4 regions of the Paenibacillus wuxiensis genome follow, and region 1 is predicted to be linked to each of the others. Evidence: predicted binding sites of a transcription regulator. Region 1 holds the regulator's gene; each other region holds the start of a gene.

Evidence for each region. Region 1 encodes LexA, which represses DNA repair genes until DNA is damaged. Its sites were predicted from a motif close to CGAACATATGTTCG; they were not measured.
Region 2: the regulator LexA is predicted to act here: its motif matches at 2,850-2,863, upstream of ABN764_RS01300 (YhjD family protein).
Region 3: the regulator LexA is predicted to act here: its motif matches at 2,955-2,968, upstream of ABN764_RS27180 (DNA polymerase IV).
Region 4: the regulator LexA is predicted to act here: its motif matches at 3,097-3,110, upstream of ABN764_RS18690 (DNA polymerase IV).

What each region holds. Positions count from the first base shown of each region.
Region 1 is NZ_JBEFZI010000001.1:573,873-579,519, forward strand. Features, by position in the region: gene ABN764_RS02605 (LysE family translocator) at 1-483, shown strand, start outside; gene ABN764_RS02610 (DUF817 domain-containing protein) at 543-1,361, opposite strand; gene lexA (transcriptional repressor LexA) at 1,865-2,494, opposite strand; gene ABN764_RS02620 (LysM peptidoglycan-binding domain-containing protein) at 2,771-3,133, shown strand; gene ABN764_RS02625 (DUF896 domain-containing protein) at 3,313-3,528, shown strand; gene ABN764_RS02630 (methyltransferase) at 3,593-4,123, shown strand; gene ABN764_RS02635 (HAD family hydrolase) at 4,180-4,986, shown strand; gene ABN764_RS02640 (FixH family protein) at 5,273-5,647, shown strand, end outside.
Region 2 is NZ_JBEFZI010000001.1:294,301-299,947, reverse strand. Features, by position in the region: gene ABN764_RS01320 (sensor histidine kinase) at 1-377, opposite strand, end outside; gene ABN764_RS01315 (response regulator transcription factor) at 370-1,056, opposite strand; partial or broken gene ABN764_RS01310 (DinB family protein) at 1,576-1,974, shown strand; partial or broken gene ABN764_RS01305 (IS630 family transposase) at 2,664-2,777, shown strand; gene ABN764_RS01300 (YhjD family protein) at 2,961-3,320, shown strand; gene spo0A (sporulation transcription factor Spo0A) at 3,661-4,485, opposite strand; gene spoIVB (SpoIVB peptidase) at 4,669-5,647, opposite strand, start outside.
Region 3 is NZ_JBEFZI010000016.1:76,788-82,434, reverse strand. Features, by position in the region: gene ABN764_RS27195 (MFS transporter) at 1-352, opposite strand, end outside; gene ABN764_RS27190 (TlpA family protein disulfide reductase) at 524-1,072, shown strand; gene cimA (citramalate synthase) at 1,162-2,775, opposite strand; gene ABN764_RS27180 (DNA polymerase IV) at 3,064-4,371, shown strand; gene ABN764_RS27175 (ferredoxin) at 4,487-4,720, shown strand; gene ABN764_RS27170 (CHASE2 domain-containing protein) at 4,984-5,647, shown strand, end outside.
Region 4 is NZ_JBEFZI010000007.1:490,834-496,480, forward strand. Features, by position in the region: gene ABN764_RS18665 (cupredoxin domain-containing protein) at 1-124, shown strand, start outside; gene ABN764_RS18670 (helix-turn-helix transcriptional regulator) at 133-1,071, shown strand; gene ABN764_RS18675 (DinB family protein) at 1,135-1,698, shown strand; gene ABN764_RS18680 (SOS response-associated peptidase) at 1,786-2,517, opposite strand; partial or broken gene ABN764_RS18685 (Y-family DNA polymerase) at 2,829-3,039, shown strand; gene ABN764_RS18690 (DNA polymerase IV) at 3,187-4,455, shown strand; gene ABN764_RS18695 (YhjD family protein) at 4,452-4,955, shown strand; gene ABN764_RS18700 (YhjD family protein) at 5,328-5,647, opposite strand, start outside.

The DNA of each region.
Region 1 (5,647 bases):
TTAATCGTTGCCTTATATATGGGCTTGGCTTCCGTGCTTGCCATCCCTGTTATTCAAATCCCTATGTGGCTTATCGGAGCATGCTTTTTAATTTATTTAGGCTATGATTCCATCAAAAACTCGGATCAAGGCATTACATTGGCCGGCGATAAACCAAATGCATCATTTTTCAGTTCCTACCGAAATGGACTGCTCGTCGCTATATCGCCAGGTAATCTTGTATTTTGGATTTCCGTTTTTGGTGCGGTGCTATCTGATTCGTATGATACGACACAACCGGCAAAATTTCTAATCGTAGGTGCAGGAATATTAGCTGGTATCCTCCTCCATGATGTTGGGTTGCTTGCCATTGTGGCTGCCACGAGAAGAGTAATGAGCCGAACTATGATTAAGCGGATGTCTATTATCGCAGGACTGATTTTATTTGGGTTCGCGGGGTATTTCTTATATGAGTTTTTAGTAGCAATTCAAGGAATACTGTAACAAAACCTAGAGCTGTTAGGGCTCTAGGTTTTTTGCTTTTGTATTTAAAAGGTTGTGTTTTACTTCTGAAATGTCGACTCATTGAAGCGAGTATGACTATTTCTCTTGAAGTGTCCTCCTTTTACATGCTTCAGATGGGCGACGATCATGAAGGAAACGATCACAAGCAAAAACCATGAGCTGAATTTTCCCCACTTTACGAGATTCCAGCCGTTCGTCTGATGTGGATAATACCATGCGCCCAAGAAAGTCCCGATGTTTTCAGCCACCCATATAAAAAATCCGATTAAGACGAACGACAGAACAATCGGCATTCTTCGTGTCACGCCTAATACGGTATATTCCACGTAGGTTCTAAAGAAGATGACGAATAGCAAAATCATCAAAACCCAACGCAAATCGTAAATGAAGTGATGAGTCATGAAGTTGAAGTAAATCGCCGCACCTAGCGGAATCGTTAACCAAGCAGAAGGGTATCGATTTACCTTGACCTGCAGTCGTCGCCACGCTTGACATAAGTAACTTGCCACACTTGCGTACATAAATCCGCTATATAGAGGAACACCCAGTATTTTAGACCAACCGTCTTCCGGATAGCCCCATGATCCCATGTGGATTTTAAATATTTCAAGTGCAAGACCGATGAAATGGAACATACAGATTACTTTACATTCATCCATTGTTTCTATCCCAAACCGGATCATTAGAACCTGCGCCAAGATACAAACAAGCAATAGGAAATCATAACGATGCATGAATGGAATGTCAATGACCTTCGTGAGTGCCAACATCGCGAAAATATAAGCGGGGAACAAGCAGGACATTGCCTGGTGCCAGCCAAAATTGAGGAATGATTTTAGTTTGAAAAAGTTATTCATAGTTATCTCCTACCTTGTGTTCGTGAAAATGAATTTTGAACAGTTATACGAGGTGTATCATTAGGTATTATCCTATTCAAATACATGCTTTTAGTCAATAAAAAATTATTGTTATACAATAAATATTTATTGCTAAAGTTGATGTGTGTATATATTCGATGTGGTATAAATCTCTCGAACGAATAGGGTTCATAAGAGTGGACAGTGGTGAGGTTGTTACGGTGAAGATAAGGAGAGAAAGTCGAATTTTATGAATAGAAAAGAGCGTTAATTTTAACTTCCAACTTAATAGGCCAAATATGGATGCAAACAGAAGTGTTCCGTATTGGGTTTTCGTTATACCCGGTCTTGTTCATAAGGCCACTCCTGCAAATGAAAGGTACTGCTTCTTTTCTAGATGAGATTGTTCAGGTACTGTTCAGCAAATGAGTTGAAATAATGAGAAAGCAAAAATGCCTCGCTCCCTTCTTAAAAAGAAGAGAACGAGGCATCAATGTAATGTCTTAATGAAAATCACGGAACAAACCAATAACTTTGCCCAGAATCGTTACATGCTGTAAGCGAATCGGTTCATAGGTTGGATTTTCAGGCTGCAAGCGGATATGATCCTTCTCACGATAGAATGTCTTAACCGTTGCTTCATCTTCTTCAGTCATGGCTACAACGATATCACCGTTGTTCGCTGTCTGCTGCTGACGCACGATGACAAAGTCGCCATTATGTATACCAGCCTCAATCATGCTGTTACCCATGACCGACAACATGAATACATTCTCGTCATCTCCCACCATATGCATAGGAAGAGGGAAGTAATCTTCAATATTCTCTGTTGCGGTAATTGGCTCGCCTGCAGTTACTTTCCCAACGACCGGCACGCGTGCGAAGGAGCGAGAGAAGTCTGTTGAACGTTCAGATTGATCATGGCTAAGCAGTTCAATAGCACGAGGCTTCGTAGGGTCACGGCGAATGAATCCCTTCTTCTCGAGTCGATCAAGATGACCGTGAACAGTGGAACTGGATGCTAGACCAACGGCTTCGCCTATTTCACGAACAGAAGGCGGATAACCTTTAGCTCGAACTTCATCACGTATAAAATCAAGGATAGCTTGTTGACGACTTGATATTTTAGACAAGGGTATCAACTCCAATGAATACTCTTTTGACAAAATTATACCACAGAACCTCCGTTCGTACAAACATAAGTTCTAAAGATTCTGCAGAAAAAGATTGTGAGAAGTTCGTAAATTACGAGAGAGAAACAAGAGAAAGTTAAATGAGGCTAAATGCTTATTTTTCGATAATATAAAAAGGGGAACGAACGTTCTAAAAAAACATTGACTCAAACGTGTGTTCGTGTTAGATTAAATTATACAAGATAACAGAACAAGTGTTTGGGAGATGAGTCATTTATGATGTATACAACATATCGTTCAATCTATAAGGTGTCGACAACAGCTTCACAACCTATTCAGAAGAAGCGTTTGTTTCCTTTACGTGTTCGATTCATCATGAGCCTGATTGTATTGTTGTTCATTACTTGTGGAAGCATTGTTCAAGCGCTTGGCATGGATGATAGCCAAACGGAAATTGTAAATGGAGCTGCTGTGGAGCGCGTACTTGTTCAGCCTGGAGATACACTCTGGGGGATTGCATCCTCTTATAAGCCAGAACATACGGATACGCGTCAGTTTATATATGAAATCGTTGAGATGAATCAATTGAAAGGTGATATCTTACCGGCAGGAGAAGTATTGCTCGTTCCGATCCGATGAGTCGGGGTCATTGTCGAATTTACGGTTGAGAAGCTTTGCATTCCGATACATAAGAGCAGAAGGTTGGAGGCCCGAAGAGGCCTCTTTTTTGCGATATAAAAGCTTTCTTGCTGCTTGCTTGACAAGCTGTTACCTCCATGTCAAAGTAGAACATATGCTTACACACATGGAGGTACCTGATGAATATCGACAAGCTTATTGCACGAATTAATGAATTGGCCCGCAAACATAAGACAGTTGGGCTGAGCGATGAGGAAATGGAAGAACGCGCGAAACTGCGCGAGGAATATTTGGTTCTATTCCGCAAGCAGGTACGCAATCAATTAGACACTATTCGCTATGTAGAAGATGAAGAAGGAACAGATAACTCTGGATCGAACGGGATCGTTCATTAAATGAACCTTCATCGATAACGATGGATTCACATTATTCGTTTACTATACAGGGGGTTGCGAATTCATGTCTCGCAGTTGGGAACGTAAAGTCCGTCAAAATAGTGAAAAGTTAAACAAACAGCGAATGAAGCAAGGCAAGCCGACGTTCGCTGCTGGCAAGCCTGCGCACGAAGAGTTTAAAGGACGCAACTTCATTATGCCAATCGCTTTGATCGCCTTCGCCATTATGTATGGATTGTTGGGCGGTATCATTACGGACAATCAATATCCAACTCTATATTGGATCACAATCGTGTGTTACGTCGGATTGGGGATTATATTATTCCTGAGAAGACCATTTCTTCGTGTTGGAGCAGGTGAGGTATCTACGATTCGCTGGAATCGTCTCCGTACTCTCTCTGCAAAGGATATGAAGAAAATTGCGATCCAACCTGGTTATGTTGTTATTGAACACACGGGGAAAGGTGCGAATTGGATTTTCTCGCGAGTGCTGAATCGTTATGATACGAATGCAATGGGGGAACGTCTTCGTTCCTTTGCAAATCAACATAAGATTGAATTCGAAGATACATCGAAGAAAGACTCGAAAAAATAGAGAAATCCGATATAGAGGATTCGTTATCATTGTCGCTGTGATGGGAGAGATGAAACTTGGCTATTCGTGCTGTACTGTTCGACCTGGATGATACTTTGTTATGGGATGAGCGTTGTGTTGAGGAAGCTTTTGCTGCAACTTGTAAATACGCGCAAGATAAGACTGGGGTCAATGCAGAACAATTGGAAGCATTCGTTCGTCAAGCTGCTCGTGAATTGTTTGCCTCTTATGAGACTTATCCTTTCACACAGAATATTGGGATTAATCCCTTTGAAGCGCTGTGGGGGAGATTCGCGGAGGGAGAACATCCTGAATTTCGATTGTTGGAACAGCTTGCGCCGATGTATCGACAATCTGCATGGACACAAGGTCTTCAAGCCGCTGGTCAACCTAATGATGCATTAGGTGCCGAGCTGGCGGAGCGATTTATGAGTGAACGTCGTTCTCGTTCGTATGTGTACGATGAGACTTATGAGGTGCTGCGACAATTGATTGCGCAATATCCTCTATTGTTGTTAACGAACGGATCGCCTGATTTGCAGCAGGAGAAGCTGAATGGAGAGCGTGAGCTTCTATCCTATTTCGATCATATCGTTATCTCTGGACATCATCCACAAGGGAAGCCTGATCCAGAGCTGTTCAAGCACACGATGTCATTGCTCGGCATCGAACCGCATGAAGGGATCATGATTGGCGACAAATTAACGACGGATATTCTAGGCGCGCAGAATGTTGGCATGCATCATGCGTGGCTGAACCGCAAAGGCGTTGAATTGTCTGGCAATATTCACCCTGAATATACGATTGCAAGCTTGCGTGAAATTGAGCAAATTATTGATGAGATAAATTCGAAGGAATCATAAATCGGCGGGAATGTAATTACTTACTCCGCGTGTATGACAAAGAGGCCTGTGGGAACACAGGCCTTTTTGATATACGGTAATCTTCGCAAGGTGTTGGCAAGATTAGTGTGAGTGCCTTGATTTGATTACCCTCCACATGAAACTACAAGGGTAAATGTGACAAATGTCATAGGATCGTCACACAATGATGCTCATTATAGCCCAATGGAGTCATGAGGAATTGGAGAATGCTGTCTATAATGTGATACGATAAATCTAGGATACAGTTGAGGAGTGAACGACGATTATGTTCAACAATAAGAGTAAATTAATCGTACTAACAATGGCAATAGGAGCAATGCTATTAGCCGGTTGTGGAAATAGCTCGTCAGCAGGTGGTGGTCATGAAGGACATGCAGGTCATGGCTCCAGTGATAAACAGGACAGCAAAAATGAGATGCCAGCAATGATTAAGGTAAACTTGCAAGTGCCGGAAGAAGTCAAAATCAATGAAGCTGTCACCATCTCTGCACAGGTCACACAAGAAGAGAAAGCGGTAGATGATGCAGATAAAGTAGAGTTCGAGTTGTGGCTGGATGGGGCTGACCACGAGAAGATTGAGGGGAAGCTCACGAAAGATGGCACGTATCAGATTGAGAAAACGTTTGATAAGGCTGGTACC
Region 2 (5,647 bases), 280 kb from region 1:
GGCTCTTGTTCATCATTATCCGCAATTGCACGAATCCGCTCCCCTTCCAGCACCTTCTTCAGCTGTTCTGCCTTAATGGGGTAACCTGCCCGTTCTTTCGCATTGTGGTGAATAACAGTGTCTCCATCACTATTCAATATCCGAACCTCATACATCGTAAGTGCCTTCAACGACATCACATAATCCTTAAATTGAGAGGCTGACATCGAAGTACGCAGACGAGCCAAGTCATCACCAAGATTCATCAATTGACGGTACGACACTTCCTCCATTTCCTTCTGAAACAACAACCCCGACACAGAAAAGGCGGCAATAATGCCGATAATAATTGCTAATATGAACGTAAGCACCACTTGAACGTACAGGGTCTTAATCATGACATACCTCAATTCGATATCCGAGGCTGCGAGCAGTCACAATATTAAAGATCTCCGAGTAGTTGGAAAATCGTTCACGGAGCCGCTTAATATGTACGTCAACGGTTCGGTCGTCCCCTGTATAGTCCATCCCCCATATATCCTGTATGAGCTGTTCCCTCGTTAAGATCTGCCCAGGGCAACTCGCAAGCTTAAACAAGAGTTCAAATTCCTTCAGTGGCAGTGTAATGACAGAGTCGTCATCCTCCATCATTACTTTATAACTGCTTCGATCCAGGCGCAGCGGGCCAAGCTGCACAACCTGCGAGAATGCAATTCGGTAACGCCGAAGCAGTGCTTTGACGCGCATTACCAGCTCCACTGGATCGAATGGCTTCGTTATATAATCGTCCGTTCCCAATTGGAATCCTCTTACCTTCTGCCCGGGTTCCCCTTTGGCTGTAGCCATAAGGATAGGCAAATCAGGATGTGAACGGCGCAGCTCCTCGCACAGCTCCCACCCATCCATATTCGGCATCATTATATCTAAAATGACAAGATCGACTCGCTCCGCATCCATGTACCGTAGCGCCTCCACCCCATCCCGTGCTTCAATAACGTGAAATCCTTCTGCTCGGAGATATAATCCTATCAGTTCCACTATATTTTCATCGTCGTCTGCGACCAATATCGTTCTCATGTGCAGGGTTTCTCCTTTGGTTTGGAACATTTTTCTATAAACCTATTGTAATACACGTTAACTCCGAATAACATCCTGGATTATTCCCATTCCATGAAAAAAGCACTGACCTCGTTGCGATCAATGCTCATCTACTCTCGACTTTTGTATCTGACTGAGTATTACTTCATCGAAGACGCTTAGCTTCTTAATTGATGAGCTGGTATACTTTGTTCACCCCTGATTTGATGCCTATATGCAAAATTTCCCAGTACTCATCGTATCGCCATGTACAATATTTCAATATTCTTCATTAGAAGATTCATTTAGATAGAACTGGTGCTCCAGCCGTTGAGATACACGACCGAGGCAACAAATTATATAGAATTTAGATAGTGGAACAAATATGTGAGGACTTAATGAATATATCTCTTTGGGTTTCACTTTATTGGTTAAAACCAAGAAGTTTATTGTTCTCTAACGAAGAATCATATTATCGTATATGACCTGTTACACAAAATATGATGAAGGAGAGATTGGATGGGAAAGTTAATCGAGGAGTACAAACAAGACTGTATGCTGCTGCGAGAAGCCGTCGAAGGTCTGTCTGAGGAAGAGCTACGTTTCCACCCTGCGCCGGACAAATGGAGCATCCTTCAAATAGTGATTCATGTGACGGATGATGAAATACTATCGACACATCGGTTGAGAAAAGTCTTAGCTGAGGAGGATCCACTTCTTCTATCATTTGATCAAAACGCCTGATCGGATAACCTGGGATATGAACTGTTGGATCGCGAACAACACCTGCTCCTGTTCCAGAGGGCCAGCATGCTACCGCTTCTGGAAAATCTGACTCCCGAACAGCTTGAACGGGTTGGGAAATATCCCGATGGAGAACAGTATACGTTCAAAGAGCTGCTGAAACTCTGCGTCAAGTTTCCGTACGCTAAGGAATTAAGGAATGCATCACAAAGTCAATTATGTTGCGTTTGGCTAATCAAAAAAGGGGATTTTGCCCTGTGATTGTTCGTTTCATAAAAGCCGTATTATCTAGGAACACAGTCCCACTTATATTCACAAACCCAACTACAATTGCTTCCATCAGGGTTACATTTCTTTATTAGCGTATAACAAGGTGGGCATGGTTGAGGTTGGTTAGTATAATAGGTCACTGGGTTTAATGAAAAGTATGGACTTACAGGATAGTATGGACTTACAGGATAGTATGGACTTACAGGATATTTATGCCGACTACATGTCGCTCTACATTCATCTGGAAACCCCCCTCCATTTATGCACCTTCTCATACATTCTCCATAGCTCTGAGGTTGAAATTGAGATTGATGATAATACAAAGACAATCACTCCTTATCTTAATATTAGTATGCAAACGCCAGGAAAACCCTGCAATCCATTGTTTTTGTCGTTGCAAATGGTTAAAGTCTCCATACAATACCTTCATTACCGAGGCCGGTCATATACCATAATGCTGCCATGGGCATGCATCCTTAAAATAATTTTCCCAATATTATATTGGGCCGCATATGTTTTGGGTGATTGTCTATGCATAATTAGGCGATTTACATATTCTATCCCATTTTTCTTAATTTCGCCGGAAAGTCGTCGATGCTTATCCTATAGGAAAAATCGTTTTAATACTGGATAATGCCCGTATTCATAATGCAAAATTACTGAAACCGTTTCTGAACGAAATGAAAGGAAGACTCAAACTGGTCTTTACGGTGGCTGATCGGCTTTGTATTAGTTATTCTAGTCGCCATCATTAGTTCAACTTATATATTATAAATAGTCGAATTTATTTCCGAGGATAATAACGTTGATCGATCGTTTGATTCATCGTATAACAAGAACAAACGTTCCTGTAATGTAAACTGACCGATAATATTACGAGGTGATTAACGATGCCTCCTACGATGGCAACTGGCGATGGACTCGAACTAATAAAATCCTACATTTTGCTCCCGATGATATTGTCCGCATACGAACGCGATAAACAGATTATCGAGGATTCCGTAAGAAATCCGGAAATATATACGGATATGATTTCGGCCGCAATGGATCGCGTAACGAAGTTGTTGACGGAGATTAGACGAGAGCTCAGAAATCGTGGAATTAAAGTATACGAAATAACTCGCGATACGGAAGGAATACGTGCGGATTTTATGTGCCGCGAATATACGAGTAACATGCGGATGTTGTGGTCGCTCATAACCGCTCAAGCTAACGAAAGGTTGCGCGTGTACATGAACGGGAGCTGCTGACGGATCTGAGCGTTGGCGGACGGAAATTTCCCACTAACTATCGAAGGTAATCACGAGGATTAGTCGAATAATGATTCAGGACATTACGAGATTATCAATCGTCATATGGCTAATCGGATAGGAATTGACGAAACCACTCTCAGAAAAAGAAGACGAGCCATTAAAAGGACGATTTTGAAAGCAGCGCAGTCGAGTTAGTACTGTGTACTTACCTCTTTCTTGAACATAGGAGATGTATTGACGGATATGACCTTTTTTCACACCCGCCAATTTATCAACCCCATGCTCTCTATTCAAGTACACAATAAAAAGATCCCGCAAAGCCTCACCGCTCTAGGCGTTAGCTCACCTTATGCTCAATTCTCAGCTTATCAGCGACCATCGCGATAAATTCAGAGTTCGTAGGCTTCGACTTACTGATGTTGATTGTGTAGCCAAATAGACGGCTGATGCTGTCGATGTTGCCACGCGTCCATGCTACTTCGATCGCATGACGGATTGCACGCTCAACGCGGCTTGGTGTCGTTTTGTACTTCTCCGCGATCGCTGGATACAGCGTTTTCGTGATGGAGCCCAAAATTTCGATATTGTTGTACACCATCGTGATTGCTTCGCGCAAGTACTGATATCCTTTAATATGCGCAGGAACCCCGATTTCATGTATGATGGACGTGATATTCGCGTCTAAGTTTTTGGATTTGCCAAGCGGTACAACATTCGACTTCGATACAGATGATGTCATTAAGTTACTAGCAGATCCTCCAGTTACCGAAGCATTGGATGCAACACCTGCCAGCTGTCTAATACGATTCGCCAAAATGTCCATATCGAAAGGCTTCAATATGTAATAGGATGCGCCAAGTTGAACCGCACGTTGCGTAATGCTCTCTTGGCCGAAGGCTGTGAGCATAATGATCTTCGGTTGCGGGGACAAGTCCATATTGCGCAAGCGCTCAAGTACACCCAAACCATCCAAATGAGGCATAATAATATCGAGAATGAGCACGTCAGGCACCGCTCTCGTCTGCTCAAGGAATTGGAGCACCTCTTCGCCATTATAGGCAACACCAGTAACGACCATGTCGTCTTGTTCGGATAAGAAATCAGCCAACAAATTTGTAAATTCTCTGTTGTCGTCCGCTAACAATATTTCGATCTTTTGCAACTTGGGATCCTCCCTTGTCAAAGTTTCGCACACGATAGTAACCGGTTTGGTGTTTATCGCTTCCAGATCATGTTATTCGACATCAAAGATGAAATTCCTTCTGTCGAAAACTTTTTTTCTTTATTTTTTAAAATTTTTCTATTATAATTAATGATTTGTCCAACGATCCAACAGATTTCGTATTCATTCGTATCGATTCGACATATCCTGAAGATTGATGCGATCGTCGTGATGTAAAGAAAAAGAAGGATCACGTTGAACGTGAACCTTCCCTTGTTCATTCATTGACTGAGGCGAAGCCAGGACAACACCAGCATCCTGCAGCATCCATTCGATAAAGCATCCATAGCCTGAGCTTGGATCATTGACGAACACATGCGTAACTGCACCAATCAATTTGCCATCTTGAATAATCGGACTGCCGCTCATCCCTTGCACAATGCCTCCGGTTTTTTGCAGCAGCCGCGGATCTGTTATGCGGATAACCATCCCTTTGGTTGCAGGTGCTGATTGCTTCGTAACATGGACGACTTCAATCTTGTATCGTTCCACTTGTTGACCATTCACCACGGTCAGCATTTCGGCAGGTCCCACCTTAACCTCTTCGCGGAATGCAACAGGAATCGGTTCTTTATATACACTATGTTCTGGATTCGATACCATCTTACCAAAAATGCCAAATGGCGTATTGCGTTCGATATTGCCTAAAACACGGCTTTCCTTCACAAATTGAGCACGTTTTTCACCTGGTTCTCCATTTTGACTTTTCGAAATGGAAGTTACATGGGACTGGACAATTTCACCTTGCCCCACCACGATCGGAGTCTGCGTGTCCATATCCGTAATGATATGTCCAAGCGCCCCATACACTCCTTGGTCTGGAGCATAGAACGTCAAAGTTCCGACTCCGGCTGCTGAATCTCGGATGTACAAGCCTAGCCGCCACGTTTTGTCCTCCTGATCGTACGCGGGGGTCAACTGAGCTTTCACTTCTGTATCGCCGCGCCGAATTACAAGATCAAGTGGACGTTTGTTCTCGCCAGCCTGCTTCACGATATCCGCAACCTTGCTTACATCATTCAATCGATTTCCGTTCATACTCGTAATGAGATCACCAAGGCGAACACCTGCCTCTTCACCTGGAGATACTTTGCGTTCTCCC
Region 3 (5,647 bases), on a different contig from region 1:
CTGCTGCACCCAAGCCTTGAACTGCTCGTGAACTAATGAGCAGTGGATAGGAATTCCACAACGCGCCAAGGCCGGTGAACACCCCGGCAATCCCATAGATGAGAAGACCAGGTATGATAATCTTCTTGCGGCCATAGCGATCGGATAAGTATCCAGCGACCGGGATAATAATGGCGGCAGACAGTGAGAACAAGGTGATGATGAAGCTTGTCTGCAGGGAAGTTAATCCGAGATTGCGCTTCACCTCGGGCAGAATGGGCACGAGCATGGAATTGCCCAATACCATAACAAGCGGGACAGTTGCTAACGCTGCATATTCAATCCATAATGGCCTTGATTGTTGGGATGCCATATATCATCTTTCCTTCGCGAGTAGTCATATTTCAATTCGTCGTTACTGTGCCCGCATAATTAGGTTGGCATACGTAAGTTTGCTCAGAAAGCTATTGTGGGGAATCGTATTTTTGCTGGAAAAAGGGTACAATATGAACACGGAACAAGACGCGAACAAGGAGAATCAAGAATGAAAAAAAGTCTAATATTGCTTGTAGTGAGTGTTGCGCTCATTGGAATCGCGATATGGAACAATTACGATAAGTCAGACACTACCGCTTCCATGAATGACACACCGACTAAGATTGGCGGACAAGTAGGGCAGTTAGCACCGTCCATATCACTGGATGTGCTTGGCGGTCAGAATCCGATTACAGTTGGTGGCAAGCAGGATAAGCCGATTTTTGTAAACTTCTGGGCTTCATGGTGCGATCCATGCAAGGCAGAGGCACCTGATTTAGTGAAGCTGCATGATAAATACAAGGATAAGCTGTTGATGGTATCGATCAATGTGACCGCTCATGATACGGAGGAAGGAGCCAAAGAATTCGTGTCTGCCTTTGGGTTGACGAATCCAGTGCTCTTGGATACCGCGGGGAAAGCTTTCAAGGCGTATAACGGAATTGGATTTCCTACCAATGTATTGCTGGATAAGAATGGGGTAATCCGGCAGCGTTACGATGGCATAAGACCTCCAGCTGAATTAGAAAAAGCGATTCAACAAGTCATAGAGGAATAAAAAAACGAAAAACGAAAAATGAAAACAGCCGTAACCTCTTCGTTAAAGGGGTTATGGCTGTTTTCGTATTCCGGATATATCGCATTTTATTAGTGATTGACGAGTCCGACTTGTTCTTTGCGTTCAGCCGATGTAGCGACTTTCTCTTGACCGATGAGTGCATAACGAATACTGTCAATAAGTGCTTCCCAGCTCGCTTCGATGACGTTGCTAGAGACGCCAACCGTACTCCATGTATTGCGCGAGTCTGTTGATTCGATAAGCACGCGTACCTTGGCAGCCGTCGTATTATTCTCATCGAGCACCCTAACCTTGTAATCGGTGAGGTGCATGTCGGCGATGGAAGGGTAGTGACGGCTCAGTGCTTTGCGCAATGCGCTGTCGAGAGCGTTCACAGGACCGTTGCCTTCTGCAGCCATATAGATCGACTCGTCATCAATTTGCAGCTTCACAATCGCTTCCGATACAACGGAGCGTAATGAAGATTTTTCAACTAGTATTTTGAAAGATTCGAATGTAAATGGATCTTCGGCTTGACCTGTAGCCTGGCGCAACAACAGCTCCAACGAAGCGTCAGCACCTTCGAATTGATATCCCTGATGCTCAAGCTCCTTGATTTTCTCCATAATGGCCCTCGTTTCAGGCTTCGTAGGGTCAAGCTCATAGCCCAATTGTTGTGCTTTGGATAGTACATTGCTCTGACCTGCTAGTTCTGAGACGAGAATTCGCTGCTTGTTGCCAACCAGCTCAGGCACGATATGCTCGTAGGTACGGGCATCCTTCATAATCGCGGACACGTGGATTCCACCCTTGTGGGCGAAGGCTGCATTGCCGACATAAGGCTGATTCACAGGCATCGTGACGTTGGCAATTTCGCTGATATAGCGTGCAGCAGGCGTCAACGATTGTAGTTGCTCTGCGTTAACACAAGAATAGCCCATCTTCAATTGAAGTGTTGGGATGATCGAGCACAAATTAGCATTGCCGCATCTCTCGCCATATCCGTTAATGGTGCCCTGCACTTGGGTAACACCCGCCTCTACCGCAGCAAGTGTGTTCGCTACAGCAAGCTCACAATCATTATGAGTATGAATGCCGAGTTTCACTTGGACGTGATTGTGTACGTCACGAATAATACTGCCGATCTCGCCAGGAAGCGTTCCGCCATTCGTATCGCACATAACGACCCAATCAACTCCGGCTTCTTGCGCCTTACGTAGTACAGCAAGCGCATATTCTGTATTGTTCTTGTATCCGTCGAAGAAGTGCTCAGCATCCAACATGACTTCAAGCCCTGCTCGCTTCAGATAGGCGATGGAATCATAGATCATAGCTAGGTTCTCATCCAGCGTAGTTTGAAGCGCAGTGTGTACGTGGAAGTCCCATGACTTCCCGACAAGCGTTGCGGCAGGAACCTTCGCTTCGATTATCCGATTAAGGTTCGAATCCTGTTCGGCCATTGAGTCTTTGCGGCGAGTGCTGCCGAATGCTGTTAACTTCGCATTCCATGAATATGCCGCTACTCGTTTGAAAAATTCTATATCCTTGCCATTGCTGCCTGGAATGCCGCCTTCAATGTATGTGACGCCAAGCGCATCAAGTTTGCGCGCGATCTTGATCTTATCGTCTGCAGACAAGCTAATCCCTTCGCCTTGGGTGCCGTCGCGAAGTGTAGTGTCAAAAATAGAAATGACTTTCGACATTCTCGGAACCTCCTTCAGTTTTGCAAGGATGAATATGGAAATAACTATTTCCCTATTATAGCACTGCTTTTTTGCTTGTATAGACGTATTTTCATAAATGAATCACTGTTTTTTTTCAACGGGAGTCTTGAATGAGGCTTGCAACCGATCAGAGATATCGGTAAGCTTAGGAATTAGGAAGAACAATTGTTCGAATAGATGAATTGAACGATTAACAACGCTGTATATATTTTACAATTAAATTATGGATGAGAAGTTTCATTAATATGTTAGGAAGGAGGACAGTGTATGAACGAGAACGAAACCTCGCGTGATAACATACAACAATATTATCCGACCAAGGGTCGCGTCATTCTGCATCTCGATATGAATGCCTTCTATTGCTCTGTACATGCCGCAGAGGAGCCGGAGAAGTATCTGGGGAAGCCAACAGCGGTTGCAGGAAGTATGGAATTGCGCAAGGGGATCATTGTTACTTGTTCTTATGCAGCCCGTAAGCTTGGTATTCGAACAGGAATGCATGTGAAGCAGGCGATGCGGCTATGTCCTCACTTGATTGTCATTCGTCCAGATTTTTATTTATATCGGAAGTACTCGAGAGCCTTCATAGACATTGCACGTAGCTATACCCCACTGGTGGAAGTGGTATCGATTGATGAGTGTTATATGGATATTACTGGATCCAAAATATTCGGAACACCGCTCGATATCGCGAACGAACTTCAGACGCGAATCCGTGAAGAATTAAGTTTGCCGTGCTCTATAGGTGTCGCGCCTAATAAGCTGCTGGCGAAGATGGCCTCTGATATGAAGAAGCCAAACGGCATAACGATCCTTCGAATCCGAGATGTACCTCAGCAATTGTGGCACAGGCCATGCGGGGAGTTGTTCGGCATTGGGCGGAAGACTGCAGATAAGCTGTCACGGGCAGGAATACGAACCATCGGAGAGCTTGCCCATGCTGATGAGGGGAGACTTGTTTCTTTATTTGGCATACAGGGACATTGGATGAAGCAGGCGGCACATGGTTTGGACGACGGGCAGGTGAAGGCGGAACGCGAACAGAGCAAATCGATCGGTCATACGACCACTTTGCCTAGGGATGTGGAATCGAAGGAAGAAGTAAGAAGGGTTCTGCTGAACTTGGCTGATCAAGTTGCTCGTCGGATCAGGAAGCAGAAGTTGATGGCGCAAACGGTGCAGCTTACGATTCGTAATCCGGAAATGAAGACGATTACGAGGTCTAGCACGCTTCAAGGGCCGACAGATGATGCGGACATCTTGCTGGATGAAGCATGGAAGCTCTATGAACGACATTGGACTTCAGGCAGCCCTATTCGACTGCTGGGGATTACGGGTCAAAATCTAGTACCGAAGCAAGAGGCAGCCGTTCAGTTGGATCTGTTCGACTTCGAGCGACAGCCGAAGCGGGAGCAATTGATAGAGACGATGGATCGGATTCGAGATAAATATGGAGAGAATGCGATTGTTACGTTAGGAATGATAGGGGATGATCCATCCTCATTGCTTCGCAACCATCGTGTACGAGGGACTTCACTCCAGACGGATACGCTGCATGAATCAGGCGACGAATAATAATTTCCAAATCATTTAAAAAAGTTGGAAATCGTTTGAATTCCAAGCTTGTTTGTATTATATTGATAACGGAGGAACCAAGAAGATCTGTAACATTACAGGAGGGAACTAACCAATGGCAAAATATACTTGGGTTGATAAAGACACATGCATCGCTTGTGGCGCATGTGGAGCTACTGCACCTGACATTTACGACTACGACGATGAAGGTATCGCAGAAGTTATTTATGAAGGTGATAACAACCAAGGGGTAACCGCTATCCCTGACGATCTGTTCGACGATCTGCAAGATGCTGCAGATGGCTGCCCAACAGATTCTATTAAGATTGCGGACGCACCATTTAACTAACCTACTGCAAGCAGTATACTCACATAGAGAGAGAATACCTACACGATCCCCGCGCCTCCCGCGGGGATTTTATTATATCTGCTCACCCCATCTAATTACTGCGTCAAAGCAAAAATTCGCAAAATTCGACAAAATTCAACTTGAAATTGCCCATATCATCGTATACGCTCATACAATATGATAGATTAAATATAGCAGAGTATATCAAACTGTAATTCTCAATATATGGGTTCATGCCTTCAAATGAAGCAGGTGATATCGAAATGAAAAAATTTGCCGTCCCGTCATTGGTTGTTATGATACTGACGATGGTTACGGTATATGGGTATAGTAATGGGACAGGCGGCGTGTTTCATATGGCAGAGCAGGCATTTCGTGATGCCTTGCGTACGAAGAGTATTGAAGAACGCCAACCAGATGATCGAATTAAGATGATTACGATTGATGAGCCTTCCTTGGCACAGATGGGCTCTTTCCCATGGCCACGATCCCATTATGCTGAATTAAGCGCGAAGCTGATGAAGGCTGGAGCTAGGGCGGTCATCATCGATATACTTATGCTAGATCCTTCCCAGAATGAGAGGGACGACCGAACCTTATCTGAGCAATTGAATACATACCCAACCATTTATTTACCCGTGCAAGTATCCCTTCTTCCCTTACAGGAACATGCGGATTCCCTTCGGGCGGAAAGTGTGGAACGGCCCCCATCCTCCATTCAAATTGGTGAAAGTCAGCTTGGACATGTGAATGTACTGCCTGATGGAGATGGTGTTATCCGCAAAATCTGTCTTGGCATTCCGGATGAGCGGGGAAGTATGATTCCCTCGATTGATATTTTAGCGGCGAATCAGCTGCTGCCGGAAAATGAACAGATTTCATGGGATGAGACAAGTGGAACATGGTATAGAGGAGCAAAGCGAATTC
Region 4 (5,647 bases), on a different contig from region 1:
GCAGGAAGATGGCGCAACTGCCGAGTTCACAGCAGATAAGGCGGGTACATTTGAGTTCCATTGTTCGATCATGTGCGGTTCTGGCCATGATGGAATGAAGGGCGAGCTTGTTGTCGAAGAGTAAAGCTAGCGATGAATAAGACGGATCGCATGATGGCGATTGTACTGGAGCTGCAGCGCAGAGGTACGCTGCGTGCAGAGGATCTGGCATCTGTATTCGAGACGAGTGTCCGTACAATCTATCGCGATATTCAGGCGCTCTGTGAAGCAGGGGTTGCGATTATCGGAGCTCCCGGCCAAGGATACTCGCTCATGGATGGCTATTTTCTGCCGCCTGTTCATTTTACAGCAGAGGAAGCAGAGGCGATTCTGCTTGGCGTAGATTATATGGAGCAGCAGTTCGGAAGGGCCCATGAAGATACGATTCTATCCGTTCGGCGCAAGCTTGAATCAGTCATGCCACAATCGGTACGGCAAGATACGGAACGGATGCGCTCTTCCTTGAAGCTCATTGCCCCTTCTGCGCATGCAGAAGGACTTGCTCTGCTGCGGCGTGCTGTAATGGAGGAGCGAAGTGTGCGCTTCCGCTATGTGAAGCCTGTTCAAGGGGACGATGGCCGTAGAGAACATGTTCGCAAGGTAGATCCCTACGGGATTGTGCATATCAAAGGAACATGGTCGATGGTGGCTTATTGTCATCTTAGACAGGGACTTAGACATTTCCGACTTAGTCGCATACAGGATTTAGAACTGCTCGATGAATCATTCACTCGTCCGCCCGAATTCTCCCTACAGTCTTATCAGCCGACAGATGATCGCCAGCTCCTTGTACGTGTGCTTCTGCACGCCGCTGCCGCTGAGCGTGTGAAGGAGCAGGGATATTTCTTTATCGATACCATGGAGGAACATCCAGAAGGGGCACTTGTGACATTGCGAGTGAGACAAGCTGAAGATGTGCTTGGTTGGATTCTAGGGTGGGGTTCGGCAGCTGTTGTATTGGAACCGGAGTCGCTTACAGAGCTTGTCCGCCTTGAGGCAGAAAAAATATTGCAGCAGTTAAAACGCTACTGACATACTGTTGTCAGTAGCGTTCGCGTATAGTAGGGGTATATTCGTTCGAAGGGAGCTTTACTAATGACAAATATGACCCCGCATCAGTCACTGTTAAGCCTAGAGGAATCAGTGAAGCAGGTTGTGCAAGAGCTTGATCTTTACAATATGGAGGAGATTACACGCAAGCCAAGCGAGGAGGAGTGGTCGCTCGGGCAGGTCTATATGCATTTGATCCGCTCTGCGCTCTTTATGCAGCTTCGTCAGGTGGAAGTATGCCGCGACATGACTGCAGATGCAGCTAGCAGTGACCAGTTGGAGAAGACGCAGCAGGGCAGTGTGGTCTTCGCGGCTGGGAGCATCCCTCCTATTCGTGTGAAGGTGCCAGCCTCTCCAGAATATACGCCACCTCAACCCGCCAGCAAGGAGGAGATTGTAGAAGGCATGCAGGCAGTACTGCGGCGCATGAACGAACTTGAACCTGTTATAGCTTCGATTCCAGAGCATCATAGAACGATGCATCCAGGCTTCGGTTACTTGAGTGCGATGGAATGGTACTTGCTTGTGGATATGCACTTCCGTCACCATGCTCTGCAGCGGGGACGCCTGGCGGAATTTCTCCGGGGAACTCCATCAGCCTCGTATTGAATGAGCATCGGAGTATCGGATGCTCTAAGGTGCGCGATTGCGAGATGAAGGAGCATGGCGTGATACTGCTATATGCTAGCGATAGGTTTATAGCGTAAATAAGGTAGGGGGGACGCTGTCTGGTGTCTCCTCTTGGTGCTGCTCGCTTATCTGATCGATACAGGAGGGATCGTCCACTCGTGTATTCCCCACCTTAGCGCTGACAGGGTAGACCTCCATTAGCTTAGACGGATAGGGAAGGAGAACGGATTGAAGCTTCCCAGTGTCGGTCATTCGGCGATCAAGCCAGAATGACAGCTGATCCTCTGGTAAAATAACCGGCATTCGATCATGAATCGGCTCCATCAGCTCGTTCGGAGTCGTCGTGATGATCGTGCAGGTGCTGATTTTCTCCCCATTGGGATTGACCCATGTGTCATATAATCCTGCCATATTGAAAATACCGCCATCAGTGCGTCTAATACGCATAGGCTGCTTCGTTCCATCTGGATTTCGTTTCCATTCATAGAAGCTGTCTGCTGGTATAATGCACCGCTTCCGCTGGAATGGGAGGCGGAAGGCGGGCTTGTCCCGAACGGTTTCGGCGCGCGCATTAATTGTTCGTGCAGCGAACTTCTCGTCCTTCGCCCAAGCTGGAATGAGGCCCCACTTAAGCGGTCCAAGCCGCAGCTTCGTACCATCATGAATCAGAGCAGGTACTTGCTGGCTCGGCGCAATATTGTAGCGCGGCTCATGGAAGGGCACGAGGGCTCCTGAATCAAGCAGATAGTGCGCCATTAGCTGTTCAATGGTCACGGTTAATGTATATCGTCCACACACGTTACGTCTTCCTCTCTTGTCCGTTCTATCCTATGGTGATCTCATCATATCACATTCTCTTCCTTCCCGTGAGGTGATCCCTCAGTCACATGAAACGACTTAAACTTTACATACATTCAGCGTGAATTTGGAGTTATACGCCATCCGCAGTAGATCCTTACCTGCTCGACGCTATTCGATCCAAATTTTCAAAATATCCCTGTTGAAAAGAGAATATATGTTCGGTATTCTGTGTATATAAGAACAAATGTTCTCGGTGGGGTGAAGGATGTGTGGATGGCAAACCGAATAAATCATGAGAACGAGTTATTATGTTGGCAGATTGTCAATCGTTCTATGCGAGTGTGGGGAAGGCTTCACACCCTGAATACAAGGATCGTCTGCTAGTTGTAGTAGGCGATCCTGCTCGTCGTGCTGGTATCGCACTGGCAGCTTGCCCTACAACTAAGAAGCATGGTGTCATACAGCGGAGTGGCTCGGCTTGGCGAAGTCATTAGTAAATGTGCAGACCTTATTGTTGTTTAGCCCCGTATGGATGAACAGCATTTGGATGTGGCGGGCAGCCAATTACTTGCATAACGAATGTACGTTCGTCATACAATAGGAATATACGTTCTTATTTTGTGATTGTGTATGTAATATGATTTATAACTATTGGAGGGCTTTAATGTGAGTCAGAAAAGGGAAAGGGTAATATTTTTGGCCGATTGCGAAAGCTTCTACGCAAGTGTAGAAAAAGCAGATCATCCAGAATATCAAAATAAAGCAGTAGCAGTAGCTGGTGACCCTACACGTCGTTCAGGGATTATTCTGGCCGCGTGCCCGATCGCTAAAAGTTTTGGTGTGACATCAGCCGAACGGTTGGGTGAAGCACTCAAGAAATGCCCCGATCTCATCATTATGCGTCCTCGTATGCAGCATTATATCGATGTTTCATTGATGATTACTCAGATTTATGAAGAGTTTACGGATTTGGTTGAAGTGTTTAGTATTGACGAACAATTTTTGGATGTGACAGCCAGTCAATCCATTTTTGGTGATCCAATCACCATTGCGAAGGAAATCCAGAAACGGGTAATGCTCCAGACAGGGGTGCGGATTCGAATCGGGATCGGTACCAATAAAATATTGGCTAAGACGGCAACGGATATTTGGGCCAAAAAAAATAAAAGCGGTATTTTTACTTTGCATCCATCCGACGTTCCCACCATGCTGTGGAAAGAGCCCGTTCATAAAATGTTCGGTGTTGGATCTCGAATGTGCAAGCATTTTGCGAAACTAGGGATAGTTACGATTGGGGATATTGCGAGAACTCCATTGCCCCAGCTCAAAAATAAATTTCGAGCTCGATTCGGCAAACAGTCGGATATTCATGCCGAGGTGATGTGGCGAACTGCGAACGGCTTGGATGATAGTCCGGTAACACCGGGTACATTTCAAACACCTCCCAAATCGATTGGTCACATGATGACCCTGCCCAGGGATTATGTGCATTCTACGGAGATCGATACTATCCTGTTGGAGTTGACGGAGGAAGTCTGCCGAGATTGTCGGATAAAAGGGTATATGGGCTGGGTCGTAACCGTAAGCTGCATGTGCAGCCCGTATGAAGCGCCCACAGGATTCTCACGCCAAATGAAAATGCCGGATCCGACGAATCATACAAATAAAGTATTTGATATGGTCAAGCGAATTTTTTATCAATATTGGGATCGAATGCCTGTACGTCGTGTAGGTGTTATGCTAAGCACATTGGAAGATGACCAGCAGTATCAACTAACGCTCTTTGAAGATCAAGTCAGAGCTAGAGCACTGGATAAGGTGACGGATATGATTAAGGATCGATATGGCAATGCGGCAATTATCAGAGCTTCTTCTCTTACCTATGCAGGTCAAGCGGTAGAGAGATCCCTGAAAATCGGGGGGCATTATAAATGAGTAAAAAGCTCGAAAAGAATGGTCTTTGGGAGTCCAGCCGGATGATGTTACCGCAACATCGGGAGGCTCTGTTGAGAAGGCATAGTGATACGTCAAGCGGGGAGTTAAACCAGCCAAAGAGGGAAGATATTGAATTAATGCGCGATTATGTTCTACTTTCGGTGATGTGTACGATGGTAACTAAGAAAATTCACGAAATGAAGGGATCCTCTGAGACATTGAAATCTCTGTATACCAAGGCTGCTCAAATCCTTGCAAATGATATCTCTACCGACCTGTCCAAAAGAAGACAGGAGATGTTGAAAAAAGAAATTCGTATTGTAGATGAAGAGAAGCATGATAGTACAATGATATTACACTATGCGTACCATGGCTATGAGGATAGTTTTCATATAACGAAAGAGTACATGAAGATGGAGATAAGCAGAAGGTTAGCTCGATACACGGACAGACTTACCACTAAATTAAGCAACTTAGTTGAAATAGAGCCGCGTTATTAATCGAGTCAAGAGAAGAAGAAAGAGAGCACCTGAGCCTAATTTGACTTCTAAGCCTGACAAAGCCATAACGAAGAATGCCAATTTCCCCAACTCGGGACTGGTTAGCCTGTTGAGAAATCCTCAACAGGTTTTTATCTTTTCCATTGTGTATTCATCCACAGCGTTAATAGGGGATAGACTCCAACAATCGAAGGTTCGAGGATGCAGTGAATTCTGCGGGCTGTCTCATTGACGATGCTGGGAAAGCACGTGATCAGAAATGCCCCTTAGCAAGCATCAGAAGAGCGGCTGCTCCGTCCTTAACCAAGGGGCATTGTTCTGAGGAAGTGGATAAGATGAGGATGAGGCAGCGGTGAATATGGGGCTGTAAACCTATTGGTGCCGAGAAAGGGGACTGCCCATACTTGTGTCTGGATTCGAAGCTTGGGAGGCGGCAATGTTCAAGTAAGCCTGCATGCGGTTCTTCACCTCTGCACGAATCAAGCCGCGCAGCATGTAGAACGAATGTTGATAGCCTCGGCATACGTATTGGACACGAATCCCATGTTCAAGCCGTTCCTCCTCATACACTTTAATGCCGCGGTTGCGAAACTGTTTGCGTAGGCGGTACAAATCGAGAGAAACATTATCTTGCGCTTGTCTTAGACATTGTGTGTAGATGTCGGCCATCTTCAAATTAGAGGCTCCAATCC